One region of the Pseudomonas sp. SP16.1 genome, then DNA from elsewhere that is predicted to be linked to it. Evidence: predicted binding sites of a transcription regulator. Region 1 holds the regulator's gene; each other region holds the start of a gene.
What was found. The regulator FliA, encoded in region 1, starts transcription of late flagellar genes. The targets are predictions, from matches to a motif close to CTAAAGTTTNNNNNNNNNNNGCCGNTAA.
Positions count from the first base shown of each region.

Region 2: flgM (flagellar biosynthesis anti-sigma factor FlgM) is a predicted target of FliA. The motif match lies at 3,203-3,230, and genes of this name have one in related genera.
Region 3: motA (flagellar motor stator protein MotA) is a predicted target of FliA. The motif match lies at 2,763-2,790, and genes of this name have one in related genera.
Region 4: ACUTAF_RS04170 (methyl-accepting chemotaxis protein) is a predicted target of FliA. The motif match lies at 4,925-4,952, and genes of this name have one in related genera.

Region 1 is NZ_JBQYFZ010000001.1:2,474,524-2,482,018, forward strand. It holds gene ACUTAF_RS11990 (chemotaxis protein CheA) at 1-589, opposite strand, end outside; gene ACUTAF_RS11995 (protein phosphatase CheZ) at 604-1,392, opposite strand; gene ACUTAF_RS12000 (chemotaxis response regulator CheY) at 1,412-1,786, opposite strand; gene fliA (RNA polymerase sigma factor FliA) at 1,878-2,624, opposite strand; gene fleN (flagellar synthesis regulator FleN) at 2,621-3,451, opposite strand; gene flhF (flagellar biosynthesis protein FlhF) at 3,541-4,854, opposite strand; gene flhA (flagellar biosynthesis protein FlhA) at 4,866-6,995, opposite strand; gene ACUTAF_RS12025 (DMT family transporter) at 7,182-7,495, opposite strand, start outside.
Region 2 is NZ_JBQYFZ010000001.1:2,767,769-2,775,263, forward strand. It holds gene flgB (flagellar basal body rod protein FlgB) at 1-137, opposite strand, end outside; gene cheR (protein-glutamate O-methyltransferase CheR) at 495-1,322, opposite strand; gene ACUTAF_RS13355 (chemotaxis protein CheV) at 1,368-2,300, opposite strand; gene flgA (flagellar basal body P-ring formation chaperone FlgA) at 2,377-3,135, shown strand; gene flgM (flagellar biosynthesis anti-sigma factor FlgM) at 3,270-3,602, shown strand; gene ACUTAF_RS13370 (flagella synthesis protein FlgN) at 3,653-4,120, shown strand; gene ACUTAF_RS13375 (flagellar brake protein) at 4,209-4,958, shown strand; gene ACUTAF_RS13380 (TIGR04282 family arsenosugar biosynthesis glycosyltransferase) at 4,962-5,582, opposite strand; gene ACUTAF_RS13385 (TIGR04283 family arsenosugar biosynthesis glycosyltransferase) at 5,579-6,268, opposite strand; gene ACUTAF_RS13390 (MFS transporter) at 6,265-7,495, opposite strand, start outside.
Region 3 is NZ_JBQYFZ010000001.1:3,855,119-3,862,613, forward strand. It holds gene rsgA (small ribosomal subunit biogenesis GTPase RsgA) at 1-828, shown strand, start outside; gene motB (flagellar motor protein MotB) at 858-1,853, opposite strand; gene motA (flagellar motor stator protein MotA) at 1,857-2,708, opposite strand; gene ACUTAF_RS18345 (HDOD domain-containing protein) at 2,827-4,347, shown strand; gene ACUTAF_RS18350 (rhodanese-like domain-containing protein) at 4,424-5,239, shown strand; gene asd (archaetidylserine decarboxylase) at 5,308-6,168, shown strand; gene ACUTAF_RS18360 (molecular chaperone) at 6,337-7,495, shown strand, end outside.
Region 4 is NZ_JBQYFZ010000001.1:828,431-835,925, forward strand. It holds gene ACUTAF_RS04150 (LysR family transcriptional regulator) at 1-70, opposite strand, end outside; gene ACUTAF_RS04155 (MFS transporter) at 170-1,381, shown strand; gene ACUTAF_RS04160 (RidA family protein) at 1,533-1,928, opposite strand; gene ACUTAF_RS04165 (LysR family transcriptional regulator) at 2,069-2,986, shown strand; gene ACUTAF_RS04170 (methyl-accepting chemotaxis protein) at 3,126-4,889, opposite strand; partial or broken gene ACUTAF_RS04175 (hypothetical protein) at 5,293-5,772, shown strand; gene ACUTAF_RS04180 (VOC family protein) at 5,939-6,418, shown strand; gene ACUTAF_RS04185 (nucleotidyltransferase family protein) at 6,473-7,024, opposite strand; gene ACUTAF_RS04190 (AI-2E family transporter) at 7,309-7,495, opposite strand, start outside.

The DNA.
Region 1 (7,495 bases):
CCTTGCCATGCAACTGATCGAGCAGTGCCTCGAATTCGTCGTCGGTGATCTCCTCGCTGCTCGGCACGCCGTCGTCGGCCGGTGCCTCGCCGAGGGCATCGAGCAGCTGTTCGAACTCACTGTCGGTGATATCGCCGCAGGCCGCGACAGGTTCCGGCTCCGCCGCGGCAGCCGGCGCCACGGCAGCGGGCTCGGCGCCGGCCGGTTCGGCCAGACGCGCCAGCGCCGCCAGCAGCTCCGGCGAGGCCGGCGTCGGCTCGCTGCGTTCGCGCACCTGGCCGAACATGCCGTTGACCGCATCCAGGGCTTCGAGCACCACGTCCATCAGCTCGGCATCGACGCGCCGCTCACCCTTGCGCAGGATGTCGAAGACGTTCTCGGCGATATGGCAGCATTCCACCAGTTCGTTGAGCTGGAGGAAGCCCGCCCCGCCCTTGACGGTGTGGAAGCCGCGAAAGATGGCGTTGAGCAGGTTCATGTCGTCAGGGCGGCTTTCCAGCTCCACCAACTGCTCGGACAGCTGTTCGAGAATCTCGCCGGCCTCTACCAGGAAGTCCTGGAGGATTTCTTCATCGGCGCCGAAGCTCATAGGGGGGGAACTCCTTAGAATCCAAGACTGGACAGCAGGTCGTCGACATCGTCCTGACTGGAGGCGACGTCATCACGCTTATCGGCATGAATCTGCGGACCTTCACCCCGAGATGGCTCTTTTAGCGTTTCCTGTTCGGCGCGCAGCGCGTCGTGGTCGTGCTGAATGCCGGCGAAGCGGTCGACCTGACTGGCCATCAGCACCAGCTTGAGCAGGTTGCTTTCCACCTCGGTGACCAGTTGAGTGACGCGCTTGATCACCTGGCCGGTCAGGTCCTGATAGTCCTGCGCCAGCAGGATGTCGTTGAGGTGCCCGGACAGCTTGCCGCTGTCGCGCTCGCTGCGGGCGAGAAAGAGCTCGATGCGCTTGGCCAGCTCGCGGAAACCGTCGGCGCCCATCTCACGACGCATGAAGCGGCCCCATTCGGCGCTCAGGCTCTGCGCCTCGTCGCCGAGATCGTTGACCAGCGGCGCGCTCTGCTCGACCAGGTCCATGATGCGGTTGGCCGCCCGTTCGGTCATGGTCACGACGTAGTTGAGACGCTCGGTGGCATCGGCGATCTGCGACAGCTCCTGGGCGTGCGGCATGCGCGGATCGATCTGGAAATTGACGATGGCGTTGTGCAGCTCACGGGTGAGCTTGCCGACTTCGTGATACAGGCCGTGGTCGCGGACCTTGTTCAGTTCGTTGATCAGTTGCACCGCGGCGCCGAAGTCGCCTTTTTCCAGGCTGTCGACCAACTCGCGGGCATTGGTTTTCAGGGTCGACTCGAGGTCACCCAGCGTGGAGTCATCGTGTTCCATAGCACCCTCGCGGCTGACATCAGCCGTTTACCCGCTCGAAGATCTTCTCGATCTTTTCCTTCAGCACCTGGGCAGTGAAGGGCTTGACCACATAGCCGTTCACCCCGGCCTGGGCAGCCTCGATGATCTGGTCACGCTTGGCTTCAGCGGTAACCATCAGCACCGGCAGGTGCTTGAGCCGTTCGTCGGCGCGCACCGCGCGCAGCAGGTCGATGCCGGTCATGCCGGGCATGTTCCAGTCGGTCACCAGGAAGTCGAAGCTGCCGCTCTGCAGCATCGGCAAGGCCGAAGTGCCGTCGTCGGCCTCGGCGGTGTTGGTGAAACCCAAGTCCCGCAAGAGGTTCTTGATGATCCGTCGCATCGTCGAGAAATCGTCAACGATGAGGATTTTCATGTTCTTGTCCAAGTCGACCTCCGTACAGTCCCAAACGCATTGCGCTCGCAATGACGTCCTTTAATCGTGAAACCGGCCGAGCAGCCAGGCTTCAGCTGGCGCGCCACTCACCCAGGCGCGCGCGCAGACGCGCTGCGCACTGGCTGTGCAACTGACTGACGCGCGACTCGCTGACCCCCAGCACTTCACCGATCTCCTTCAAATTCAGCTCTTCATCGTAATACAGCGCCAGCACCAGACGTTCGCGCTCCGGCAGGCCGGCGATGGCCTCTGCCAGTGCCTTCTGGAAACGTTCGTCTTCGAGGTCCCGCGATGGTTCGGGCGGGGAATGCCCGGCGTCTTCGTGCAGAGCGCCGTGCTCGCCGTCCTGCATCAGGTCGTCGAAACTGAACAGGCGGCTGCCCAAAGTGTCGCCAAGGATGCCGTAGTAATCCTCGAGACTCAATTGGAGTTCGGCCGCAACCTCCTGATCTTTAGCGTCGCGTCCGGTTCTGGCCTCCACCGCGCGGATCGCGTCGCTGACCATGCGGCTGTTGCGGTGCACCGAACGCGGCGCCCAGTCGCCCTTGCGCACCTCGTCGAGCATGGCGCCACGGATGCGGATGCCGGCAAAGGTCTCGAAGCTGGCACCCTTGCCGGCGTCGTACTTACGCGAGGCCTCGAGCAGGCCGATCATGCCCGCCTGGATCAGGTCGTCGACCTGCACGCTGGCCGGCAGACGGGCCAGCAGGTGATAGGCGATACGCTTGACCAGCGGCGCATAGCGCTCGATCAACTGGTGCTGGGAGTCCCGTGCCTGCGCCTTGTTGTACATACGAAGTCCAGAAGCTGCTGTCATACGGCGCTGTCTGCCGTCGGTTGCTGCACCAGACGCTCGACGAAAAACTCCAGATGGCCGCGGGGGTTGGCCGGCAGCGGCCAGCTATCGACCTTTTGGGCTATCGCCTTGAACGCCAGAGCGCACTTGGATCGCGGGAAGGCTTCGTAGACGGCGCGCTGCTTCTGCACGGCCTTGCGCACGCACTCGTCGTAGGGCACGGCGCCGACATACTGCAGGGCGACATCGAGGAAACGATCGGTGACCTTGGTCAGCTTAGCAAAGAGGTTGCGCCCTTCCTGGGGGCTATGTGCCATGTTGGCCAGGACGCGGAAGCGGCTGATGCCGTGATCGCGATTGAGCAGCTTGATCAGCGCGTAGGCGTCGGTGATCGAAGTGGGCTCGTCGCATACCACCACGAGGATCTCCTGGGCGGCGCGCACGAAACTCACCACCGCATCGCCGATGCCGGCGGCGGTGTCGATCACCAGCACGTCGAGGTTCTCGCCGATCTCGCTGAACGCCTGGATCAGCCCGGCATGCTGCATCGGCGAGAGGTTGACCATGCTCTGCGTGCCGGAGGCCGCCGGCACGATGCGGATCCCGCCCGGCCCCTGCAGCAGCACGTCGCGCAGATCGCATTCGCCGGCGATCACGTCGGCCAGGGTGCGCTTGGGCGCGAGCCCCAGCAGGACGTCGACGTTGGCCAGACCGAGGTCGGCGTCCATCAGCATCACCCGGCGACCGAGGTCGGCCAGGGCCATCGATAGATTCACCGACACATTGGTCTTGCCGACGCCACCCTTGCCGCCGGTCACCGCGATCACCTGTACGGGATGCATACCCATGTCTTACACACCTTGTCTAACTTCGACTTGGCCCTTCGGCCGTTCACTCCGGCGGCTTGCCGCCGGTGGCTGTCACATTCTCGTCGTCTTCAGCCGGCGCGCCGCGCCGGGTTCTGGTAGAGGCCGGCGAACAGCTGCGCCATGGCGTCCTCGCTCGGCTCGTCGGCAGCCTGCAGGCCCACCGCACGGCTGACCAGCTGATGGCTGCGCGGCACCTGCAGGTCGTCCGGAATCCGCGGGCCGTCGGTGACATAGGCTACCGGCAGATGCTGGCCTATAGCCAGAGCCAAAACCTCGCCAAGGCTCGCCGCCTCGTCCAGCTTGGTCAGTATGCAGCCTGCCAGGCCGCAGCGCTTGTAACTATGGTAGGCGGCCTTGAGCACCTGGTTCTGGCTGGTGGCCGCCAGCACCAGATAGTTCTTCGCCTGGATGCCGCGCCCCGCCAGGCTGTCCAGCTGCAGGCGCAGCGCCGGGTCGCTGCTCGGCAGCCCTGCGGTGTCGATCAGCACCACGCGCTTCTTCGCCAGCGGCGCAAGCGCCTGCAGCAGCGACTGGCCGGGATCGACCTGGGTCACCGACACGCCGAGGATGCGGCCCAGGGTCTTGAGCTGCTCCTGCGCACCGATGCGGTAGCTGTCCATGCTGACCAGGGCGACCTGCTGCGCGCCGTGCTTGAGCACATAACGGGCGGCCAGCTTGGCCAGGGTGGTGGTCTTGCCCATGCCGGCCGGACCGACCAGGGCGATAACCCCGCCCTCCTCGAGCGGCTCGACCTGCGGCGTCTTGATCGCATGCGCCAGGTGGGCCAGCAGCATGCGCCAGGCCTGGCGCGGCTCGGCGACGTCGGCGACCTTGTTCAGCAGCGCCTGCGCCAGATCGGCGGGCAGGCCCATGCGCTGCAGGCGGCGCCAGAGGTTGGCCTGCTGCGGACGACGGTTCTGCAGCTGCCCCCAGGCGATGGAGCCCAGTTGCACTTCGATCAGCTCGCGCAGGCCGTTGAGCTCGAAGCGCATGGCGTCCAGCGCGTACGGATCGACCCCGGGCTGCGTCGGCGCGGGCTCGGCTGCCGGTCGCTGCGGCTTGACCGGGGTCACCGGCAGCTCCGGCGCCACCAGCGATTCATTGGCGAACAGCTGGCGATCCTTGCCGGCGTCCTGCTCGGCGCGGGTGGCCAGCTCGGCCTGGGCGCTGGCGATGCGCGCCTGGGTCTTGCGCAGCTCGGCCTCCAGGGCGGGATTGGGCCGCACCGGCGCAGGCGTCACCTGGTAGTCCAGCGCCGCTGTCAGCTCGACGCCGCCGGCCACCCGGCGATTGCCGATGATCGCGGCGTCGGCGCCCAGCTCGTCTCGCACCAGTTTCATGGCGGTCCGCATATCGGCGGCGAAGAAGCGTTTGACCTGCATGACCCTTTACCTCAGTTCTGGCCCACAGTGGCGACTATGGTGACCTGCTTGTTGTCCGGAATTTCCTGGTAGGCCAGCACGTGCATGCTGGAGACCGCCAACCGCGCGAAGCGCGACAGCATCGCCCGGATCGGACCGGCCACCAGCAGGATCACCGGCTTGCCGAGCATTTCCTGGCGCTGCGCCGCTTCCACCAGGGAACGCTGCAGCTTCTCGGCCATGCCCGGTTCGAGGAGGATGCCATCCTCGCTGCCCTGACCGGCCTTCTGCAGACTGTTCAGCAATATCTGTTCCAACCTTGGCTCGAGGGTGATCACAGGCAGCTCCGGCTCTAGTCCCACGATGCTTTGCACGATGGCGCGGGCCAGCGCCACGCGAACCGCGGCGACCATCGCGGCGGGATCTTGACTCTTCGGCGCGACGTTGGCGATCGCCTCGGCGATGGTGCGGATGTCGCGCACCGGCACCTGCTCCTGCAGCAGTGCCTGCAGCACCTTGAGCAGGGTCGACAGCGACACCAGGCCCGGCACCAGCTCCTCGGCCAGCTTCGGCGAGCTCTTGGCCAGCAGCTGCATCAGTTGCTGCACCTCTTCGTGACCGAGCAGCTCGTGGGCATGCTTGTGCAGGATCTGGTTGAGGTGGGTGGCGACCACCGTGCTGGCGTCGACCACCGTATAGCCCAGCGACTGCGCCTGATCGCGCTGGCTGGGATCGATCCACACCGCCTCCAGGCCGAACGCCGGATCTTTGGCGGCGATGCCGTTGAGCGGGCCGAACACCTGGCCGGGGTTGATCGCTAGCTCGCGGTCCGGATAGACCTCGGCCTCGGCCACGCTGACGCCCATCAGCGTCAGACGATAGGCGTTGGGCGCCAGGTCGAGGTTGTCGCGGATATGCACCGAGGGCATGAGGAAGCCCATCTCCTGCGACAGCTTCTTGCGTACCCCCTTGATCCGCGCCAGCAACTGGCCACCCTGGTTGCGGTCGACCAGCGGGATCAGGCGGTAGCCCACCTCCAGGCCGACCATGTCCACCGGGGTGACGTCGTCCCAGCCCAGTTCCTTGACCTCCTGCGCCTTCTGCGCCGGCAGCAGCTCCTGCTGGCGCTGGACCTCCTTGAGCTCGGCCTCCTGCACCGCGCGCTTCTTGTGCGCGATCCAGTAGGCGCCGGCGGCGGCCAGCAGCCCCAGACTGATGAAGGAGAAATGCGGCATGCCCGGCACCAGGCCCATGGCGATCAGGATCGCCGCCGCCACCGCCAGCGCCCGGGGCGAGGCGAACATCTGCCGCTGCACCTGCGAGCCCATGTCCTCGGAAGTGGACACGCGGGTCACCATCACCGCGGCGGCGGTCGACAGCAGCAGCGACGGGATCTGCGCCACCAGGCCGTCGCCGATGGTCAGCAGGGTGTAGACCTTGCCGGCGTCGGCAAAGGCCAGGCTGTGCTGTAGCACACCGATGGCGATGCCGCCGATCAGGTTGATGAACAGGATCAGCAGACCGGCGATGGCGTCGCCGCGGACGAACTTGCTGGCACCGTCCATCGAGCCGTAGAAGTCAGCCTCCTGCGCCACCTCGCTACGGCGGCGCTTGGCCTCGGCCTGATCGATCAGGCCGGCGTTGAGATCGGCGTCAATCGCCATCTGCTTGCCGGGCATGGCATCGAGGGTGAAGCGCGCGCTTACCTCGGAGATGCGCCCGGCGCCCTTGGTGACCACCACGAAGTTGATGATCATGAGGATGGCGAACACCACGATACCGACCACGTAGTTGCCGCCGATCACCACTTCGCCGAAGGCCTGGATCACCTGCCCCGCCGCGCCGTGGCCCTCGTGGCCGTTGAGCAGTACCACGCGGGTCGAGGCCACGTTCAGCGCCAGGCGCAGCAGGGTGGCCGCCAGCAGGATGGTGGGGAACACGGCGAAATCCAGCGGGCGCAGCGCGTAGATGCTGACCAACAACACGACGATGGACAGGGCCAGGCTGAAAGTGAACAGCACGTCGAGCAGAAACGGCGGGATCGGCAGCATGACCATGCCGAGCATGACCAGCAGCAGCAGGGGAATACCCAGGTTGCCGTGGCGCAGGCCCGCCAGGTTGCTGCGTACCTCACCGATGATTTGTGCGCGATCTACTGCCACGTCGCTACCCCAGCCGATTCAATCTTTTGACGCGAAATTGCGCCCTGCCGGGGAGATGGCAAGAAACATTCCAGTTTTATCAAGCAGGTCAAAAAGATGGGCGATTACCCGCCGCCGCGTTCGGCAGCGCCGCAGGCACTGCCGGCAGGAGGATAGTGCCGTGCAAGACGCCCCCCCACCGACCGGCTAGCTCGACGCCAGTTGCTGACGCGCCCGGCGTGCCCGCCAGGTCTTCACCAGCGACGGGCCCAGGGCGGTCAGCGCCGAGCCGAACACCACCAGCACGGCGCCGCCATAGGCGATGCCGTTGACCTGCTCGGGCTGCACGTGATCCGGCCACCAGCTGGCCGCCAGGGCCACCGAGACGAAGGTGACCAGCGGGGTGATGGCCAGGGTGGCGCTGACCCGCGACGCCTCCCAGTGCGCCAGCGCCTCGGCGAAGGCGCCGTAGGCCACCAGGGTATTGAGGCAGCAGGCCAGCAGCAGCCAGCCCTGCAGCG
Region 2 (7,495 bases), 290 kb from region 1:
GCGAAGTCGAGGTCGCGCGCCTTGTAGTTCGGCGTATCGGCGTTGGCGATATTGTTGGCCAGCACCTCGGCGCGCTGGGCGCGAAAGCCGAGTGCCTGTTCGTGGATACCGAGTGCGCTTGCGAAGCTGATGCTCATGTTCTGCAACCTTTGCCGCGGGGGCAGTCTGGTCTTTGCCTGCCAGACACTCAGCAAAGGCTGTGCCAATATATTTTTTCCTTTATTTTCAATAATTTATAAATAAACAAGGCGCACGAGAGGCGGCAAGCGGCAAGCGTTTTCCGCTTTTCCCCGCAAGCGGCAACGCGACCTTGCCGCTGGTGGCCGTAGGGTGCGCCGTGCGCACCTGGCCTAATCAGGTCGCGGCTAAAGCCCCTGGCCTAAAACTGCTCGTCTGCCAGGCTGGTGCGCACGGCGCCCCCTACGCGGCGCAACGCCAAACGAAAACGGGAGGCCCGAAGGCCTCCCGTTTGTCGCTGCTGACGGCACACGCCGCTATTTCGCCTTGTAGATGATCCCCGGGCTGCATTGCACCATCTGGTACTTCTCGGGCAGGCCATTGAGCGCCTCGGACGCGCCGAGGAACAGGTAGCCGCCCGGCTTGAGGCTGGCATGGATGCGGCTGAGGATGTCCTTCTTCACCTCGGCGGAGAAGTAGATCAGCACGTTGCGGCAGAACACGATGTCGAACTTGCCCAGCGCCGCGTAGCTGTCCAGCAGGTTCAGCGGACGAAACTCGACGCGGTTCTTGATCGGTGCCTTGATCTGCCAGCGCCCCGGCCCCTTGGGGTCGAAATAACGCTGCAGACGCTCCTGCGACAGGCCGCGGCCCATGGCCAGGCTGTCGTACTCGCCGGACTTGCAGTTGGCCAGCATCGACGGCGACAGGTCGGTGGCGACGATCTGCACGCCGCCCTTGAGCTGGCCGATATTGGTCCGCTCGAACTCGTCGATCGACATCGACAGCGAATAGGGCTCCTGCCCGGAGGAACAGGCCGCCGACCAGATCCGCAGGCGCTGCGCCGGGTAGGCCTTGATCAGTTCCGGCAGCACCCGGTTCTTCAGCACCTCGAAGGGATAGGTATCGCGAAACCACAGGGTCTCGTTGGTGGTCATGGCATCCACCACCTGCTCGCGCAGACCGCTGCGCGGCTGGCTCTGCATGCGCTGCACCAGCTCTCCCAGGCTCTTGATGCCGTTCTGTTCCATCAGCTTGTTCAAGCGACTGGAAACCAGGTACTGCTTGTTGCTACCCAGCAGAATGCCGCAGGCCTTTTCCAAGAACGCCCGGAACTGCTCGAAATCCAAATTACCTGAAGACACTCGCGCCGCCTCACCCGCCATCACGTTCGCCAAAAGGTCGCCCCCTCAGCCCCCATCCGCCACACGTATCCGCTCGGCCACCCTCGAGGCCAGATCGTCCGGCTTGAATTTGGCGAGGAAGTCGTCGGCCCCCACTTTCTTAACCATCGCCTGGTTGAACACCCCGGACAGCGAAGTATGCAGGAGTATGTGCAGCTTCTGCATGCGTGCATCGCTGCGAATCTCCGTGGTCAGGGTATAGCCATCCATCTCCGGCATCTCGATGTCGGAGATCAGCATCAGCAGTTCCTCGTCGGGACGACGTCCCTCGTCGGCCATCGCCTTGAGGTAGTTGAGCGCCTCGCGACCGTCATTCAGCGCGGTGACCTCCACGCCCACGGTCTGCAGACAGCGCGACACCTGCTTGCGGGCCACCGAGGAGTCGTCGACGATCAGCACGTGCTTGGTCGCCGCACGGCTCTGCACCTGCTCGTCGATCACCCCGGCGGAGATCGCCTCGGAGGTCGGCGCGACCTCGGCGAGCACCTTCTCCACGTCGATGATTTCCACCAACTGCTTATCCAGGCGGGTCACCGCCGTCAGGTAGTGGTCACGCCCGGCGCCCTTGGGTGGCGGATGGATCTCCTCCCAGTTCATATTGACGATGCGCTCCACCGAGCGCACCAGAAAGCCCTGCACCTTGGTGTTGTACTCGGTGATGATCACGAAGCTGGTCTTGAGATCCTCCAGCGGCGCACGCCCGGTGGCGATGGACAGATCGAGAATAGGAATGGTGCCGCCGCGGATATTGGCCACGCCGCGCACCACCGGACTGGACTTGGGCATGATGGTGAGATTGGGGCACTGCAGCACCTCCTTCACCTTGAACACATTGATACCGTACAGCTGCGGGCCTTCCAGGCGGAACAACAACAGCTCCAAACGGTTCTGCCCCACCAGCTGAGTACGCTGGTTAACCGTATCCATCAACCCGGCCATGCCCGGTCCCCTCCTCGTCTAGTAACGCCTGCCCGTGCAGCCTAGCAGGCGGCACGGGGCTTGCTTTGCATTGGCCATGAAGCCAAGAACGTCATCATTCCGTCAGCAATCGGCAAAGCGCCTGGGCGCCCTGCTCGTTTTACTCGCTTTGCCGGCAGCCGGCTACAGCGGCGCCGCCACGGCGGCCGTCACCAGCCCCGACGAGCTTATCGGCGCCACCGAAGCCTTTCTTGAGCAGGCGGTGAGCGACTATCTACAGCGTAGCGAAATCCAGGGTCGCCACGAGGTCCAGGTCAATCGCCTCGACCCGCGGCTGCGCATGCCGCTGTGCGATTCGCCTCTGAGCGTCAGCCTGGAGAGCCCGGCGCAGCCGCTGGGGCGCGTCACCACGCGGGTACGCTGCGACGGCAGCGCACCCTGGACGGTGTTCGTGCCGGCCGAAGTGCGCCTGTTCCGCGAGGTGGTAGTGCTGAGCCGTCCGCTCAAGCGCATGAGCCTGGTCGGTAGCGCCGACCTGGGCATGGTCGAGCGCGACGTCGCCCAGCTCCGCCAGGGCTACCTCACCGATCCGGCGCAGGCGATCGGCAAGAAATTGACGCGCCCGCTACCCAGCGCTCAGGTCCTGGCGCCCAACCACCTGCAGGTCGCCGAGGCAATCCGCCGCGGCGACCAGGTGGTGATCAGCGCGAGCAGCGGCACGGTCAACGTGCGCATGCCCGGCGAGGCGCTCAGCGACGGCGCCCCTGGCCAGCAGATCAATGTGCGCAACCTGCGCTCGCAACGGGTGGTTCGCGCCCGCGTCGTCGGTCCCGGCCAAGTGCAAGTGGCCATGTAGGCATGTTTCTTGTGGCGCAACGAACAGGCGATTTTCTACACTGTCCAACGACGCAGAGAAATTAACCCTAAAGTTTTACCGGCCGCCGCCGAGAAGCTTGGCAAGCGTCCAACAATCGTCCGAGGTTCTGCATCATGGTCATCGACTTCAACCGGCTGAACAATGCCAATACGCCCGCCAATGCGGGGCGTACCGGCGCGACTCAGGCAGGTAATCGCAACGAGCCGGCCGAGCCGACCCGTGCCCCTGCCGCCGGCGACGAGCAGAACATCGCCAAGAGCGGCGAGTCGGTGCAGTTGAGCCGCGAGGCCCAGCAATTGCAGCAGATCGGCGACAAGCTGCGCGACCAGCCGGTCGTCGACAAGGAGCGCGTCGCCCAGCTCAAACAGGCCATCGCCGACGGCAGCTACCAGATCGACAGCCAGCGCGTCGCCCAGAAACTGCTTGATTTCGAATCCCAGCGCTAGTCTCCGGGCTGCGCTGGGGGTGTTGGACGCCCGACCCCCAAGAGCCCGCCATGCACGACACTGCCCTGCTTGACCTGTTCACCACCGATATCGGCACCAGCGAGCGACTGCTCGAGCTGATCGATGCCGAATTCCAGGCCCTGACCGAGCGCGACCTGCCGCGCCTGGACAGTCTGCTCAACGACAAGCAACCCTTGCTCGCCCTACTCCAGCAGCACGGCAGTGAGCGCAGCCGCCTGCTGCAGAGCGCCGGCCTGAGCGCCGACCGCGCTGGCCTGAGCGCGCTGGCGGCAGGCTCGGACGTCGGCGAGCAGTTGCTGGCGCGCAGCGAACAGCTGAGCGCCCTGCTGCAGCGCTGCCAGGAGGCCAACCTGCGCAACGGTCGGCTGATCCGCGCCAACCAGGCCTCGGTCGGCAGCATTCTCGGCATCCTCCGTGGCGGCGAAACCCCGGGGCTCTATGACAGTCGTGGCAGCGCCGCTAGAATCGCCCAGCACAGGCCGCTCAGTCAGGCTTGAAGCCCCACCAGAAAAAGCACAGGGACATGCAGGCACTCCGCCAGTATGCTAGTGCCGTTGTAGTCCATGACTCGGAGAGTTCCGAACTGTGTCCAGCGCGTTCAACGAGGAAAGTGGTCCTCAGCCGCCCAAGGTGCTCAAAACGCCCGTGGAGATCATTGCCACCCTGCGCCAGCTACAACAGAACCACGATCCTCTGATGATCCTCTTCAAGGATCGCGGCCAGCGCTTCCAGAGCTACCTGGTGGAAATCGACCGCGACCGCAACCGCATGGCGCTGGACGAGATCATCCCCACCGACGGCGAACGTTTCCTCAGGCAGGGCGAGGCCTTCAACGTCGAGGCCTATCGCGACGGCGTGCGCGTGGCCTGGTCCTGCGAGCATGACGTGCAGCTCGGCGAGCTGGATGGCGCACCCTGCTACTGGGCACCGCTGCCGCTGGAGGTGACCTATCACCAGCGCCGCAGCGCCTATCGCGCCTCGCTCAAGCAGACCGACCTGGTCAAGGTCGTGCTGGCCGGCGACAAGCTGCGCGAGACGTTTCAGGGCCACCTGCTGGACATCTCCGCCACCGGCTGCAAGCTGCGCTTCGCCGGCAACCTCAGCCAGCAACTGCACAACGGCCAGGTCCAGGAACGCCTCACCGCCCAGCTGCCGTTCGGCGCCGTCACCTGCGCGGTGGAGCTGCGCCATGTGCAGTACGAGGAAAAGCTCGACATGACCTTCGTCGGCACCCGTTTCTACCGCATCAGCGGCCTGGAGCAGCGGCAGATCGAGCGGTTCGTCTACCAGCTGCAGCGCGAAGCGCGGCGTACCGAGGGTGACGGCCTGTTCTAGGCTTCAGTGCACCAGGTTGCGCCAGCGCGCATCCAGCTCCGTCAGGCGCGCCAGGTCCTGCGGTCGGTCCACGTCCCACAGGGTCGGCAGCAGGTGATGCGGCCAGCCCAGACGGCGCAGGCACTCGCAGGTACAGGCCAGTACCCGATCACCGCCCCAGGGCATCTCGAACAGGCTGTGATCCAGGCTGCGCAACCCCAGCAGCACGTAGCCGCCGTCCTCCGCCGGGCCGAGTACCGCGCGATGTTCGGCCAGCGCCGCACAGGCCTGTTGCAGGTAATCGCCATCGAGCAGGGGGCAGTCGTTGCCGATCAGCACCACGCCATCATGCTCGGCCAGGCCCAGGGCGGCGATGCGCCGCATGCGCTCGCCGAGGTCGCCAGCCGGCTGCTCCATCAGCACCCAGCCCTGGCGCTCGGCCAGTTGTCGCAGCGGTCGCTCGGCCTCGCCGTCCAGCCAGAGGAAGCGCTCCTCGAAGGCCAGCGGCGGCAGCTTCAGGGTTTGTTCCAGCAGCGCCCATTGCAGGCGGCTCGCGCCCTCCTCGCCCAACGCCGGGATCAGACGCGTCTTGACCCGCCCGGGAACGGGCGCACGCGCCAGCAGGTGGAGTGACAGCGTGGTCATCGTCGTGCTCCTCCTCGATAGCGGTCAGCCAATGCATCCGGGCTGACACCACGGTAGTAAGCCAGGCGCAGACGCCACATCAACCAGACCGTGCGCCAGACGCCATGTTGCTCCCAACGCCGGCTCGACGTCGAGAGCGGTGGCCGCAAACAGCGCGGTCGTCCTTCGCGCCTGAGCCGATGGCACAGCTCCAGGTCTTCCATCAGCGCAATTTCGGCATAGCCGCCAAGCGACTCGAACAGCCCGCGGCAGACGAAAATGCCCTGATCGCCGCTGGCGATGCCAGTCAGGCGCGAACGCAGGTTGATCATCTGGCCGATCAACCATAGCGATGGGCCAGCGCCCGACAGGCGCACATCGAAACGTCCCCAGCGAGGCCGCTCGGCCAGCGCCCGCCACAGCGCGGCCAGGCATGCGCCGTCGAGCCGTGTGTCGGCATGCAGGAACCACAGGTAGTCGCCGCGGGCCTGCGCGGCGCCGGCGTTCATCTGCCGCGCCCGACCGGGCGGGCTGTGCAGCACACGGTCGACCCGCGCCGCAGCCAGTTCGGCGGTGCCGTCTCGGCTGCCGCCGTCGACCAGGATCAGTTCGGCGCCGCCGGCACGCAGATCGCTCAGGTCATCGAGCAGCGCCGGTAGCGCGGCGGCCTCGTCCAGCGCCGGAATGACGACGCTGAGCCGGGTCATGGGCTCGGCCGCGGCGCGTCCGGCTCCTCTCCGCTCGGCCCGACCGACTCCTGCATCTGCTCCTGCACGGTCTGCTCGTCGACCCGCGGATCGAGCGCCGCCATCAGCGGCGAGCCGGCCACGTTGGCCGGGCTACCCAGGTGATGCAGCGGCGCGTCCTCGACCTGGTGCAGATGGGTGACCTTCTCGGGACGGATGCGCCAGACCAGGATCAGCGCGCAGGCGCAGAAGAACACGTAGAGCATGTGGGCGCCGTAGTAGCGCATCAGCACCCCGGCCAGCAGCGGGCCGATACAGGCGCCGACGCCGAAGGTGACCAGCAGCATGGCGGTCAGCGACACCCGCCGCTCCGGCTCGACATGGTCGTTGGACAGTGCCACCGCCAGCGGATAGAGGCTGAACAGCATCAGGCTGACCACGAAGCCGATGCCGAACAGCGGCAGCAGCGTCACCTGCTGCAACAGCGCCAGCGGCAGCGCCGCCAGCAGCAACAGCACGGCGCAGCCGCGGATCAGCACCACCCGGTCGCGCCGATCCGACAGCCAGCCCAGCGGCCACTGCACCAGCAGGCCGGCGAGGATGCAGCTGCCCATGAACAGACCGATCTGCTCGGTGCTCAGGCCCATGCGCGTCGCGTAGAGCGGCGCCAGGCCATAGAAGGCGCCGACCAGCAGGCCTGCCACCGCCACCGTGGTCAGCGACAGCGGCACCCGGCTGAGGAAGAAGCGCAGCTCCAGCGGCGCCGGATGCAGCGGCGCCGGATGCAGGCGCCGGGTCAGCGCCACCGGCACCAGGCACAGGGCGAAGCACAGGGCGATCAGCATCAGCAGTTCCGGGCCTAGGGTCGGATGCACCACCAGTACCAGCTGGCCGAGGATCAGCCCCAGGTAACAGGCGGCCATGTAGCCACTGAACACAAGGCCGCGCTGGTTGGGCCCGGCCTGTTCGTTGAGCCAGCTCTCGATGACCATGTACTGGCACATCATTCCCAGGCCCACCAGCATGCGCAACAGCAGCCATAGCGGCAGCCACTCCACCAGCCCATGGCCGAGCACCGCGGCGGTGACCACCCCGGCGCAGGCGACGTAGGCGCGGATATGCCCGACCCGGGCGATCAGCCTGTGGCCCAGCTTGCCACCAAGCACCAGACCGAAGTAGTTGGCCGCCATCAGCGCGCCGACCCACAGGCCGTCCACCGTGTCGGCCAGGCGCAGGGCCAGGTAGGTG
Region 3 (7,495 bases), 1.4 Mb from region 1:
CAGACCTACCGTTGCCACCTGCGCGCCAACCTGCCGGCGCTGGTCACCGGCGACCAGGTGGTGTGGCGCGCCGGCAACCAGGGCGACGGCGTGATAGTCGCGCAGCTGCCGAGAAACAGCGAGCTGTGCCGACCGGACATGCGCGGCGCGCTCAAGCCGGTGGCGGCCAACGTCGATCAGATCGTCATCGTCTTCGCCCCACTGCCCGAGCCGCACGCCAACCTGATCGACCGTTATCTGGTGGCCGCCGAGCACGCTGGCATCCGCCCGTTGCTGCTACTGAACAAGGCCGACCTGATCGATGCGCAGAACCAGGTCGCGCTCGACGCCCTGCTCGGCGTCTACCGCCAGCTTGGCTACCCGCTGCTGGAGGTCTCGGCCCATCAGGGCGACGGCATGGAGCAGCTGAAGAAACGCCTGGACGGCCACGTCAGCGTGTTCGTCGGCCAGTCCGGGGTGGGCAAGTCGTCACTGGTCAACAGCCTGCTGCCCGGGGTCGATACCCGCGTCGGCGCGCTGTCGGAGCTGACCGGCAAGGGCACCCACACCACCACCACCGCGCGACTGTTCCACTTTCCCGGCGGCGGCCAGCTGATCGACTCGCCCGGCATCCGCGAGTTCGGCCTCGGCCATGTCAGCCGCGACGACGTCGAGGCCGGCTTTATCGAGTTCCACGAGCTGCTCGGGCGCTGCCGCTTCCGCGACTGCAAGCATGATCGCGAGCCGGGCTGCGCACTGCTGCAGGCGCTGGAGGACGGGCGCATCCAGCCGCAGCGCATGGCCAGCTACCGGCATATCCTGGCCAGCCTGCCCGCAGACGAATATTGAGCGGCGGTGAACGGGTCGGCGCTGACGCCCTATTGGTCGACCGGCTGATCGAACTGCAGCGCACCGTCCTCGAAGATGTTCAGGCGTTCGCGCACCTGCTCGGACGGTAGCGACTGGCTCGCTGCAGGCGCGCCCGGCGCAGCGTCGGCCGGTGCCGCCGGCTGGGCCTCGTCGCCGCCCTGCTCGCCCTCGATGGCGCGCTGCGCCTTCTTGGTCAGCACGATGATGTCGATGCGCCGGTTGACCGGATTGAAGGGGTCCTCGCGGTCGAACAGCGCCGAAGAGGCGTAGCCGACCACCCGCGCCACCTGTTCCTCGGCGTAGCCGCCGGCGATCAGGGTGCGCCGCGCGGCATTGGCACGGTTGGCCGACAGTTCCCAGTTGCCGAAATCGCCACGACCGGCGAAAGGCTTGGCGTCGGTATGGCCGCTGACGCTGATCTTGTTCGGCACCGCGCGGATGGTATCGGCCATGGCCAGCAGGATGTCCTCGAAATAGGGCTGCAGGTTGGCGCTACCGAGGGCGAACATGGGGCGGTTCTCGGCGTCCATGATCTGGATGCGCAGGCCGTCCTGGGTGATCTCGAACAGGATCTGGTCCTTGAAGCGCTGCAACTCGGGGTTCTCCTCCACCTTGTTCTGCAGCTCCTGCAGCAGCAGCTCGAGGCGCTCGCGCTCGAGCTTGTCGGCAAGCGTTTCGACCTGATCGGGGTCGATCTCCACGTCCGGGCTGTCGGTCAGGTCCTGGATTTCCGGATTGAGCGTGCGCTCCGGGGCCGGCGTCGGCGAGCCGCCGAGGTCGACGGCATGCGGGCTGGCGCTCTCGGTGAAACCGATGGGGTCCTGGAAATAGCCGGAAATGGCCTTCTTCTGCTCCGGAGTGGCCGAGGACATCAGCCACATCACCAGGAAGAACGCCATCATCGCCGTGGCGAAGTCGGCGAAGGCGAGCTTCCAGGCGCCACCGTGGTGCCCGCCGGCGACCTTCTTGCCGCGTTTGACGATGATCGGCTGGTTGTTTTCCACGACTCAGTTTCCGCGCACGGCCTGTTCGAGCTCAATGAAGCTTGGCCGGTGTGCCGGAAACAGCACCTTGCGACCGAACTCCACCGCCAGGCTCGGCGGCATACCCGAGGCCGAGGCCACCAGGGTCGCCTTGATCGCCTCGTAGAGGTTGACCTCCTCCTTGGCGTCGTGCTCCAGCGCCGTCGACAGCGGGCCGAAGAAGCCGTAGGAGGCGAGGATGCCGAGGAAGGTACCGACCAGCGCGGTGGCGACCTTCTCGCCGATCTGCGCGTTGTCCGCCTCGGCGAGGATCGACATGGTGATCACGATCCCCAACACGGCGGCGACGATACCCATGGCCGGCAGGCCGTCGGCGACCTTGGCTACCGCGTGGGCGGGGTGCTCCACCTCCTCCTTGAAACTGGCCAGCTCCATGTCGAACAGGCCCTCCAGCTCGTGCGGCGCCATGTTGCCGGAAGACATGATGCGCAGGTAGTCGCAGATGAACGCGGTCATCCGCGCATCCTTGAGCACCCCCGGATATTTGCTGAAGATCGGGCTGGCATTGGGGTCCTCGACATCCGCCTCGATGGCCATCATGCCCTCGCGACGGCTCTTGTTGAGGATCTCGTAGAGCAGCTTGAGCACCTCGAGGTAATAGGTATGGGTGAAGCGCGTGCCGAACATGCTCACCGACTTCTTGAACACCGTCATGAACATGCTGCCCGGGTTGGCCTGGAGGAAGCCGCCGAGCGCCGCACCGCCGATGATCAGAATCTCGAAAGGGTGGACCAGGGCCATCAGTTGCCCGCCGGACAGCACGAAGCCGCCGAACACGCAGCCCAGTACCACAATGATGCCGATGATTTTTGCCATAGAAAGGATGCTTGCAGAGCCAGGAGAGAGGGTTATTAAAAACAACCCTTCTAATTATCGGAACTTATACGCCAGACTATAGCCAGTTAAGGTCAAAAGCCAGTTCGGCTCAACCCACATGTCCACGCCAAAGCCTCTGCCGCGCAGTCTCGACGCCTGGTTGCAACAGCTGGCCAAGCTACCCCTGCCCATCGAGCAGGAGCAGCATGCGCGCCTGCGCCGCATCCTCGGTGACAACCGCAGAACCTGGCGCGAGATCGCCGACGCCATCGAACTCAGCCCCACCTTCGCCCTGCAGGTGCTGCGCGAGGCCAACCAGGCCGGCGGCAGCCTCAGCGATCCGGCCGACAGCCTGGAAACGGCCCTCGCCCGCCTCGGCCTGAAGCGCTGCGAGGCGCTGCTCAACCAGGCGCCGGCGCTGCCCGAGAGCGAGATACCCCTGGCCCTGCGGCAGATACTGCTGGTCAGCCAGCATGCCAGCCAGCAGGCGCGCGGCCTGTTCGGCGCACGTCTGGCGCGCCTGTGGAACGAGCTGCACGGCTGCAGCCTGCTGTTTCTCGCCCCGCTCTGGCCGCTGCTGTGCGCCCATCCGCAGCTGTTCGAGGCCTGGGAACAGCGCGTGCTGCTCAAGGGCGAGCGGCCGGCCAGGGTGGAGCATGAGCTGCTCGGCGTGCCACTCATCGCCCTGTGCCTGCAACTGGCCGAGCGCTGGCGCCTGCCGGAGTGGATAGTGCAGGGCTACCGCCTGCTCGAACGCGATCGCCGCCTGCTGGTCAGGGCGCTGCACATCGCCCGCGACAACGAGCACCCGTTGCACCAGCAGCAATTGCTCGACGCCGATATCCCGTTGCGCCGCTGGGTGACCCAGCCGAGCAACTGCATCCTGCTGGCCAACGGCCTGGCGCTGTCGGCGCATCACGCCTGGAACGCTCCGCACAGCCTGCGCTGGCAGCGCTTCACCGGCCTCTACCTGCAGCTGCCGCTGGGCGAGGTGCAGCAGCAAGTCCATCAGCAGGCGGTGAGCAGCGCGCGCCTGAGCCAGGACGCCGCGCTCTGGCACCCGGCGCAGGCGCTGCTCTGGCCCTGGGACGCGCGCCGCCTGCAACCTCTGCCGCCCCGCCCGCTGGCCAAGCCCGACAATCTCGTCGACTGGCGCCGGCACTGCGCGCGCCTGCTGGCCGAGCCCAGCGCCTTCGCCAATGTCCAGCAGCTGACCGCCTGCGCCCGCGACGCCGTGCAAGCCAGCGGCCTGAACCGGGTACTGCTGCTGCTCGCCGACCGTCAGCACAGCCGCCTGCAGGCCCAGCAGCAGGCGGGCCTGCAGCCGGGCGCCAGCGCCCTGAGCCTTGACCCGGCACAGAGCCAAGTGCTGCGCCGGCTGCTCGCCGAGCCCGGCCAGCTGCGCCTGAGCCCGGCCAATATCGCCCAGTTCTCCGCCCTGCTGCCGGGCAGCCTGAAAGCGCTGTTCCCCGGCGAACACCTGCTGCTGCGCTCGCTGGCCAGCAACGGCCGGGTGGTGATGCTGCTGGTCGCGGACCAGGCCGGCCAGCCGCTCGACGAGCGCAGCCTGCAGGCGTTCGGCAAGACCGTGCAGTGCATCGAGCGCGCCCTGACCAGCTTCGCCAGACGCCCTCGCTGAGCCCTGCGCGCGATGCCACGCGCGCAGCCGATGCTTTCCGCTACAATCAGCCTCCTTTTCATAGATGGAGGCCTCGATGCCCGCCTTCGCCAATCTGCCGCTGGTCATCGAGCCCGCCGAGCTGGCCAGCCGCCTCGACGCTCCCGAGCTGATCCTGGTCGACCTCAGCGGCGCGGCGCGCTATGCCGCCGGGCACATCCCCGGCGCGCGCTGGGTCGACAGCAAACGCACGCAGCTGGGGCAGCCCCCCGCTCCCGGACTGCTCCCGCCGCTGGCGCAAATCGAGGCGCTGTTCGGCGAACTGGGCCACCGCGCCGACGCCATCTACGTCGTCTATGACGACGAGGGCGGGGGCTGGGCCGGTCGCTTCATCTGGTTGCTCGACGTGATCGGCCACCGCCACTACCACTTCCTCAACGGCGGCCTGCGGGCCTGGATCGGCGAAGGACGCGAGCTGAGCCAGGCCGTGCCGGCACCGCTCGCCGGCCACGTGCAACTGACCCTCGACGATGCGCCGACGGCCGATTGCGCCTATCTGCAAGCGCGCCTGGGCGCCGCCGACCTGGCGATCTGGGACGCACGCGCACCAGAGGAGTTTCGCGGCGAGAAGCTCAGCGCGGCGCGCGGCGGCCATATCCCCGGCGCAGTCAACTTCGAATGGACCGCCGGCATGGACCCGCAGCGCGACCTGCGCATCCGCGAAGATATCGCCGAGGTGCTGCACAGCCTCGGCATCACCCCGGACAAGGAAGTGATCACTCACTGCCAGACCCATCGCCGCTCCGGCTTCACCTACCTGGTGGCCAAGGCGCTGGGCTATCCGCGGGTGAAGGCCTATGCCGGCTCCTGGTCGGAGTGGGGCAATCTGCCCGACACCCCGGTCGAACGCTGAACCGCCGAAAACCGTCTGGGAGCCGCTCGCCTCGTCCGCACCGGCCCCCGAGTCCTCAAGGAACCACGATGAAACAACGCCTCTTTATCCTCAGCCAGTACCTGCTGCCCCACCACCTGCTGTCGCGGCTGGTCGGCTGCCTCGCCGAATGCCGCATCAGCTGGCTGAAGAACATCCTCATCAAGCTGTTCGCCAAGCACTACCAGGTCGACATGAGCCAGGCGCTGGTCGAGGACCTGACCGCCTACGAGCACTTCAACGCCTTCTTCACCCGCGCCCTGAAGGAGCAGGCCAGGCCGCTGGACGCCACACCAGGCGCGATCCTCAGCCCTGCCGACGGCACCATCAGCCAGCTCGGCGCCATCGAGCACGGCCGCATCTTCCAGGCCAAGGGCCACAGCTTCAGCGTCCTGGAACTGCTCGGCGGCGATGCCGATACGGCCGCCCCCTTCATGGGCGGCGAATTCGCCACCGTGTACCTGTCGCCGCAGGACTATCACCGCGTGCACATGCCGGTGGCCGGCACCCTGAAGGAAATGATCTACGTCCCGGGCAAGCTGTTCTCGGTCAACCAGACCACCGCGGAAAACGTCCCCGAGCTGTTCGCCCGCAACGAGCGCGTGGTCTGCCTGTTCGATACCGAGCACGGACCGATGGCCGTGGTGCTGGTCGGCGCGATGATAGTCGCCAGCGTCGAGACGGTATGGGCCGGGCTGGTCACGCCACCCAAGCGCGAGCTCAGGAGCACCCGCTACGACGCCGCATCCCGCGCGCCCATCGAGCTGGCCAAGGGCGCGGAGCTGGGGCGCTTCAAGCTGGGCTCCACCGCCATCGTGCTGTTCGGCCCGCAGCGGGTGCAGTGGCTCGACAGCCTGGACACCTGCAGCAAGGTGCGCATGGGCCAGGCGCTGGGCAACGCCCGAACCTGACGAACCCCGGGGCGACTGAACCCGCCCGCTCACGACCTGGTCACAAGTCTGTATCACACAGCGCCGGCCCATCCCCGGATGGGCTGCGACCGCGATGAGATGCTGCTAGAGTTCGACAGACTATCACCAGAGCCGCACGCCCCAGCGTGGCCGAAGCATCCGAGTTCGATGGATAAACAGAGTCTCCACCTGCAACTGTTGCGCGTTCCCACCCCGAGCCAGCCCGGCCTGAGCTTTTGCGACGGCAGCCCCCGCGATCTCAAACGCTGGATCGCCGCCCTGCCCAAGGCCAATCTCGGCGAAACCGCGCGCCAGCTGTACCAGAGCCTGGTCGAACTCAACCAGTTCCTCACCACTTCGGAAAATCGCCTGCACCTGCTCGAGCTGCTGCGTCCGGAAGTGCACTTCGTCTGCCAGCACCTCGAGCGTCATTTCCTCAGCCAGGCCATCGTCCTCGACGAGCGTCCGCGCAAGGTCGCCAACCTGTGCCAGGCGCTGCAGAACCACCTGGCTGTCGGCTACAAGCTGATCATCGCGCGCGTCATGAAGCGCGGTGGCAAGGAGCGCGAACAACTGCTCGCGATCGCCCTGCAGCGCGCCAGCCATAGCCTGTGCAACCCGCTGCTGCGGGCCAGCCAACTGTACTGCCCGGTACCCGAGGGACTATGGCTGGAGTTGCACCAGCTATACCAGATCGCCCGCGAGAAGGGCCTGCAGCGCCAGGCCATCCGCGACCCGCTGGCGCGCTACTCGACGGGACTGAGCAGCGAGCAGTGCTACCTGATCGCCCTGCTACTGGGGTGCGCACGCACCAACCAGATGCGCCAGCACAGCATCGCCCGCCTGGCCGAGGCCCTCGAGCCCTGGAGTGCCCTGGTCAAGCTGCAGGCCGGCGACCTGCCGAGCAGCCTGTTCGTCCTCGCCCCGCAGGTCGACGGGCCGCCACGCTACAAGTCGTTGTACCCCGATGCCGAGCTGCACAACTTGCTGGGGATCGATCCGCAGCCGCTGGTACAGGCGATCAAGCAGTATCTCGAGTTGCCCGAAGACGAGCGCGGCAACTCGCGACTGACGGTGCCAGAAGGGATGAGCCTGGACCTGCTGCAACACGTCGCCGCCGCCTGGGGCGACATCGCCGAGCGCACCTTCCAGCGCACCGCCGGTCAGGGCAGCCTGAGCCTGTGCATCGGCATGAGCGCGCTGCATTTCTTCCTCGCCGGCGAACAGTCGTTCGGCGACCTGCTCAAGCGCCCCAGCGAAATCGGCGCCGCGGTATTCAAACCGGCCGGCGGCGAGCCCGATGTCTGGGCCAGGGCCTTCGACGCCC
Region 4 (7,495 bases), 1.6 Mb from region 1:
CATCGACGATGCGGACGAAGGTGCGCAACAGCTCGATGCGATCGAGGCCGGGGACGACGGATTCGTTCATACGTTATACGCATAATGGATTTGCCTGTGAGGCTACTACAGCGTCTTCCAATACGCGATAAGAATGACGACCTCGTTCAAATCCCCAGGGAATTCGCTTATGACCTCCTCCTCTCTATCCGCCACGCTCGAGCAGCGCGCCCCGGCGCTGTCGCGCGGGCTGGTTCTGCTCCTGGCCACGGGCGCGGGTCTCAGCGTCGCCACGCTCTACTACAGCCAGCCGATGCTGGGCGTGCTCGGCAGCGATATCCAGGCCGGCGAGCGTGCGGTCGGCATGCTGCCGATGCTGACGCAGCTCGGCTATGCCCTCGGCATCCTGCTGCTGGCGCCGCTGGGGGACCGCTACGACCGGCGCCGGATCATCCTGGCCAAGGCAGGCATGCTGATGCTGGCCCTGCTGCTGAGTGGCATCGCCCCGGGAGTGGGCGCCTTGCTGGTCGCCAGCCTGGCCATCGGCCTCGCTGCCACCATGGCCCAGGACATCGTTCCGGCCGCCGCGACCATGGCGCCGGAGACGCAACGCGGCACGGTGGTGGGCACGGTGATGACGGGCCTGCTGCTCGGCATTCTGCTGTCGCGGGTGATGAGCGGCTTGATCGCCGAGCAGTTCGGCTGGCGCGCGGTATACGCGGTGGCGGCAGTGTCCATCGCGCTGTTCGCCATTGGCGCCTGGCGCGGCCTGCCGCGCTTCGCCGCCACCACCTCGCTGGGCTACGGCGCGCTGCTCGGCTCGATGCTCAAGCTCTGGTCGCGCTATCCGGCCCTGCGCCGCGCCGCGCTGGCCCAGGGCCTGCTGTCGGTGGCCTTCAGCGCCTTCTGGTCGACGCTGGCGGTGATGCTGCACAGCCAGTTCGGCCTGGGTAGCGCGGCAGCCGGCGCGTTCGGCCTGGCTGGTGCGGCGGGTGCGCTGGCGGCGCCGTTGGCCGGGCGCTTGGCCGATCGCCGCGGCCCCGAGCGGGTGACCCGCCTCGGCGCGGCGTTGACTGTGGTCTCGTTCGCCGTGCTGGGCCTGGCCGACGCCGTGCCGCTGGAGGCTCGGCTGGGCCTGATCGTGGTCGCCGCCATCGGCTTCGACTTCGCCATCCAGGCGACGCTGGTCGCGCACCAGACCATCGTCTACGGCATCGATCCGCCGGCGCGCAGTCGCCTGAACGCCGTGCTGTTCACCGGGGTGTTCATCGGCATGGCGAGCGGCGCCGGGCTCGGCAGCCTGGCGCTAGCGCAGTGGGGCTGGAACGGGGTGGTGGCGCTGGCCATCGTCGCGTCCTGCGGTGCGCTGGTTGTGCGGCTGCTGCCGGCTTCGCGCAAGTGAGTTTTTGCTCCCCTCCCATTTATGGGGCGTAAGCGGAAATAGCGAAGCACCGCTTCGCCCGCTGCAGCGCCCTGAGCCCTGCGAAGGGCTGGGGCGCAGAGCGGGGCTGGGGGGAGGACCGAGGTAGTAGCGGTGGCAGCCAACCCGAGCGCTACTGCGGCAACTTGGCGATCACCTTGATCTCGAAGTCGAAGCCGGACAGCCAGGTCACGCCGATGGCGGTCACCGTCGGGTAGGGCGCCTGGCCCCAGTATTCGGCCGCCACCTCCCAGATGGTCTCGAACTTCGAATCGGGGTCGACCATGAAGATGGTGGTGTCGACCACATCATCGAAGCTGCCGCCGGCCTCGGCCAGGATCGCATTGAGGTTGGCGAAGGCCAGACGGACCTGCGCCGCCAGGTCCGGCTCGGCCGAGCCATCCTTGCGGCTGCCGACCTGGCCGGAAACGAACAGAAAGCCGTTGGAGCGAATCGCCGGCGAATAGCGGTGCAGCTCGTACAGGGCATGGCGCTCGGGTGGGAAAACGACGTCACGGGTGCTGCTCATGGGGTGCCTCCATCGGGGCCGTCGCGGCCCGCGGTTAACGATGGAGTCACTGTAGAAACACCGCCGGCCTGGATAAACGAGCAACTCTGGTCATGACTGTTTGTAGAATCCAAACAATCCCGACCCGAGCGAGGCATGAAATGGACCGTTTCGATGCGATGCAGGCCTTCGCCCGCGTGGTGGAAACCGGCAGCTTCACCAAGGCGGCCGCCACCCTGCACATGAGCAAGACCAGCGTCACCCAGCTCGTCCAGCAACTGGAGGCGAGGCTGCGGGTGCGCCTGCTCAACCGCACCACGCGCCGGGTCAAGGTCACCGCCGACGGTGTGGCCTACTACGAGCGCGTCGTGCGCCTGCTGGCCGATATGGACGACGCCGAGACCAGTCTGTCCAGCGCCTCGCTGGCGCCGCGCGGGCGATTGCGGGTGGACGTGCCCAGCCCGCTGGCGCGCATGCTGCTGATCCCGGCCCTGCCGGAGTTCTACGCGCGCTACCCGGAAATCCAGCTGAGCATGGGCGTGAGCGACCGCATCGTCGACATCATCGGCGAGAACGTCGACTGCGTGGTGCGTGGCGGCGAGATCACCGACCAGTCCCTGGTGGCGCGGCATGTGGCCGACCTGCAGCTCGGCGTCTACGCCACGCCGGGCTACCTGCAGCGCCGCGGCACGCCGGCGCACCCGCGTGAGCTGGAGGAGGGCAGGCACAGCACGGTCGGCTTTCTCTGGTCCCGCACGGGCAAGGCCCTGCCCTACGCTATGCAGCGGGGCGCGGAAAGCATGGAGGCCCAGGGCCGCCCGCTGCTGACGGTCGACGACGGCAACGCCTACCTCGCCGCGGGCCTGGCCGGCCTGGGCATCCTCTGGCTACCGCACTACATGGCCAAGCCGCACCTGGCCAGCGGCGAGCTGCTGCCGCTGTTCGAGGACTGGCAGATGGCGCCGATGCCGATGTACCTGGCCTTCCCGCCGAACCGCCATGTCAGCGCCAAGCTGCGGGTGTTTATCGACTGGGTGGCGGAGTTGATGGCCGTGCATGCGCCGGTGGGTGGGCGGTGAATGGGGAGGGGGCTTTCGGCCACAATCGACCAGAAGTAGCCATCCAATGGCTACTAAAGCTCGTGCGATTCAGTTGGTGACAGCGGCTGGATCAGAAGCCAGATGAGAGGATGGGCACATAGGCGCAAGAGCCTGGCATCTACGATGAGGACAGCAGGGCATTCAGGGATGCGCTCAAGCGGTCGATTCGTTCGGTGCTTTCGGTGACCAACTGGGTGATCTCTGTTGCTGAATCGGCGGACTGCTGGGCGAGCTTGCGAACCTCATCGGCGACCACGGCAAAGCCGCGTCCGGACTCACCGGCCCTGGCCGCCTCAATGGCGGCATTCAAGGCCAGGAGGTTGGTTTTCTGGGTGATCGAGTTGATCGTTGCGATGATGTTGGCGATCTGGGTGCTCGACTCCTGTACAAGGCGCATCTCGCGGTCCGTGACCAGCGAGGCATCCTGCTTGGCCTGCTCGTCGATGCCGTAGCTGACCAGGCGCTGAATCCTGCCAATCGAATCGGTGATCGGGCAGACGGCCCCGCTGAATTGGATGGTACGCCCATCCTTGCCTGGGATCGTATAACCGCCAGCGTATTGCTCGCCCTTGAGCAGTCTCGAAAAGAGTTCGCCGCCCAGAATATCGCGAAGGTTGAGCTTGAGGTGCAGCAGCTCCGATGCCTGCTGGAAACCAAGGTGCTGGACCAGGTAATCGTTGGCCGAATAGATCAAGCCATCAGTTTCCCATTCAGCTACGGCATTGGTGACGCTGATAGCTTCAAAGCGCTTTTCCGACTCAAGGGACAGCTCCTTGGTTTGGGTGATATTGGCCTGGATTGAGATGAACTGCTCGACCTCACCTGCAGCGTTGAAGATGGGATTGATCGCCAGCGAAATCCAGTAGTGCTCGCCCGTTTTCCCGTAGTTCAGGATCTCGTTGTAAATGGGGCGGTTGTTACGCAGGCCGTCCCTGATCTGCCCGACGGTGTCCATGTCCGTGGCCGGCCCCTGCAGGAAGTCGCCCGGCTTCTTCCCGACCACTTCATCCAGACTGTAGCCGGTGAGCTTGGTAAAGCCCTGGTTCACGTACTGGATGAAGCCATCCCTGTTGGTGATGACGATAGAGTTGTCCGTCTCGTTGGCGACCAGGGAGAGCAGCTTGAATTCCTGATTGCGAAGCACCTCGGCGGTGATGTCATTGGCGAACTTGATGACTCGCACAACCTCGCCATCGGAGCTGCAAATGGGGTTATAGGTGGCATGAATCCAGACAGAACGGCCACTCTTGGTGATCCTTTCGTACTCGGCTGTCTCGAAGTTACCGGCGCGCAGCTTGTTCCAGAAGTCGGCGTAAGACCTGGATGTGCGCTCGGACTCACGGACGAAAATCTGGTGCTTCTTGCCGCGAATCTCTGCCAGGGAATAGCCCATCAGATTGAGGAAGTTTTCGTTGGCTTCGAGAATCGTGCCGTCGGGGCCGAACTCGATAACCGCCTGTGAACGATTGATGGCCTCCATCTGTGCGCGGATGCGTGCGCCCTCGATCACCTGGGCGGTAACGTCAGTGGCAAACTTGATGATCCGCTGGACCCTGCCGCCACGAATAATCGGGGTGTAAGTCGCCTGAATCCAAACAGGCTCCCCGCTTTTGCTGAGCCGCTTGAACTCTCCAGTCTGAGACCTGCCTGCCCGCAGATCCTGCCAGAAGGAGCTGTATGCCGGGCTCCGGGCGTAATCAGGGATGGCAAAGATGCTGTGATGGCGGCCGCGAACTTCGTCGAGCGAATAGCCCAACAAGTCCAGGAAATTCTTGTTGGCTCGAATTATTTTGCCGTCAAGATCGAACTCGATGACCCCCTGCGTCTGCTCGATAGCATCCATCACATCCAAGGCAGATCTTCTACGAAATAGATTAAGCATCTAGATTCCTGGCCATCCGGATAATCCTGTTTTTGTTAACGGCAAGCCGGGGGCGAACTTAAGCCCCGCATGCCACGTCTAGATGCTTTCGTCGGCAGCACCTGGGTTGAGCGGCTGCCGCCAGCGCGAGCCATCAGTCGATGACTATCGCCATCGCCCCTGCCAACCGGCCAAAAGCGGGCATTAGCAATGCGGCTAATTTCAACCCGCAGTGCGGGAAAGGGGATGGATTTATTTATAGCCCGAGTGACTGCTCCTGGCCGACTCTAGCCTATTGCCACCAGCGAGTCTCGGCCAAAAGCCGGTCATTAGCGCAGCAAGAGTCTCCCACCGCCGCGCCCGCCCGGACTGACTACAGTAGGCGCCCGATTGCCTCGGGCCATTGCTCTGGCCACACGCCTGCATGGCTTTCCCCGATAAACAGAAAGAACGCGCCAGGCGGGTCAAAGCCAAGACCAAGCAGAACCGCATGAGCAAGGCCAAGAGCCATCTCATCCTCACGGTTCTGGCCAATCCGCTGATCGACGAGCCGTTCGATGATGTGGCCATCGACCTGCACACCTTCGATTGCAAGGACATCGAGGAGAATGGTTTCGACCCGGCGCACTTCGACGATCTGTTGCAGGCGATCAAGGTCGGCGAGGACGTCAGCCTGCTGGCGATGTGCCTGGTGTTGCTGCAATAGCCCGTGCTGGAACTGGTGGTCGCCGAGGAAGCGGAGGATGCGGCCATCGACTTCATGATGGGGCTGCTGATCCTCTATCGCGCGATTTTCCACGATGAGGACGAAGGCAGGGCGGCGCAGTGGATCGGCAGCGAGGTCTTCCAGCAGGCCTGCAACGAGGCGTCAGTCATCCTGCAGAAAAAGAACGCCGGCGCCTAGAACGAGCGGCGCTCCGCCCCGCCGCAAGGAAATGGTTGTTCCAGCGGCCCGCTCCGCGACTTTGGCCATCGCCTGCCTCGCGCACCTGTCCTTTGGGCTGGCCGCGAACCCAGCTCCTACAGACTGTCTAGACTCCCCGGGTTATCCCCAACCCTGGAGATTCGCGATGACCAGCAAGAACACCATCTGCCTCTGGTACGACCGCGACGCGCTGGAGGCTGCGACCTTCTACGCCGAAACCTTCCCCGACAGCGCGGTGCAGGCCGTGCATCACGCGCCCGGCGACTATCCGTCCGGCAAGCAGGGCGATGTGCTGACGGTCGAGTTCAGCGTGATGGGCATTCCCTGTCTCGGCCTGAACGGCGGCCCGGCGTTCCAGCACAACGAGGCGTTCTCCTTTCAGGTGGCGACCGACGATCAGGCCGAGACGGACCGCCTGTGGCACGCGATCATCGACAACGGCGGCCAGGCCAGCGCATGCGGCTGGTGCAAGGACAAGTGGGGGATCTCCTGGCAGATCACCCCGCGCATCCTCACCGAGGCCATCGCCAGCCCGGATCGCGCGGCCGCCAAGCGCGCGTTCGAGGCGATGATGGAGATGAGCAAGATCGATATCGCCAGGATCGAGGCGGCGCTGAAAGGCTGAGCGCCGCGCTTTGCAGGCGAGCAGAGCGCCGATGGGATGAGCCTGATGGTCCGGTTAGAGAATCGTCAGATCGGGCCAGTTCGCGAGCCAGTTCTTGGCGCGAAGACGATCCAGATAAGCTTGTCGCTTCTCGCCCTTGAAGCGTGCCGTGGGCCGCACGATCAGGTCGAACAGGTCATTCAGGCCGAACGGCGCCGCGACCTCGATACGGTCGTCGGCTCCCAGCCTTACCGCGACGGCGGTCGCCGTCTCCGGCCAGTGGCGCATTGCATCGGTTGCCGAGGTGTAGGGACGGTCGCCATTGCGCCGATGCATGCGCGCCTGGTTCTTCACCGACCAGTCGAGCGTCTCGTCCCAGCGCCGCAGGGCGGCCTCGATCTCGCCGTCCACCGTCTTGCAGGCCGACGCGCCGTCGAACCAGATCACATCGATATCCGTCGGCAGGGCGGAGTCAAGCCGCTGATGCAGGTGATCCCATACCGCGCTGCGCACGAATCCCGCCGCCACCCAGCAGTCGGCGAGCTGGAGCGCCTCTACCCGACGGAGAATCCGCATCCGTAGCGGGTCGGCGGCGATGATGGTCTGTAGCAGGGCGAGCTTGTGCATGGGCGTTCTGGCGATGGGGTGGGGGAGCAGACTAGCAGCGCCGGCAACGCCTAGGTGGGGCAGGGGGAGGACAGAAAGTAACGCGAAACTGCCGGCCACCCCTCTCCGAACGCGGCCCGCCTTGACTGATCGTGCCCGGCCGACGCTTGGATGATCAGGGCCATGTCTCCAGGCCTGCTCTGTAGGAGCGAGTTTATTCGCGATCCCCCACCGAGATTCGGCGGACAGCGCGGCCGGTTACGTCTAAAGGTCGCGCAATCATTGGCCAAAACGGAGCCCTTTCCCTAATCCGGCAATCTCACCGTCGTCTTGCCGCTGCCGAACAGGTTCCAGCTCGCCACGAACAGCGCCGCCACCAGCGGCCCGATGACGAAGCCGTTGAGACCGAGCAGGGCCAGGCCGCCAAGGGTGGAGATGAGGATCAGGTAGTCGGGCAGGCGGGTGTCCTTGCCGACCAGGATGGGGCGCAGG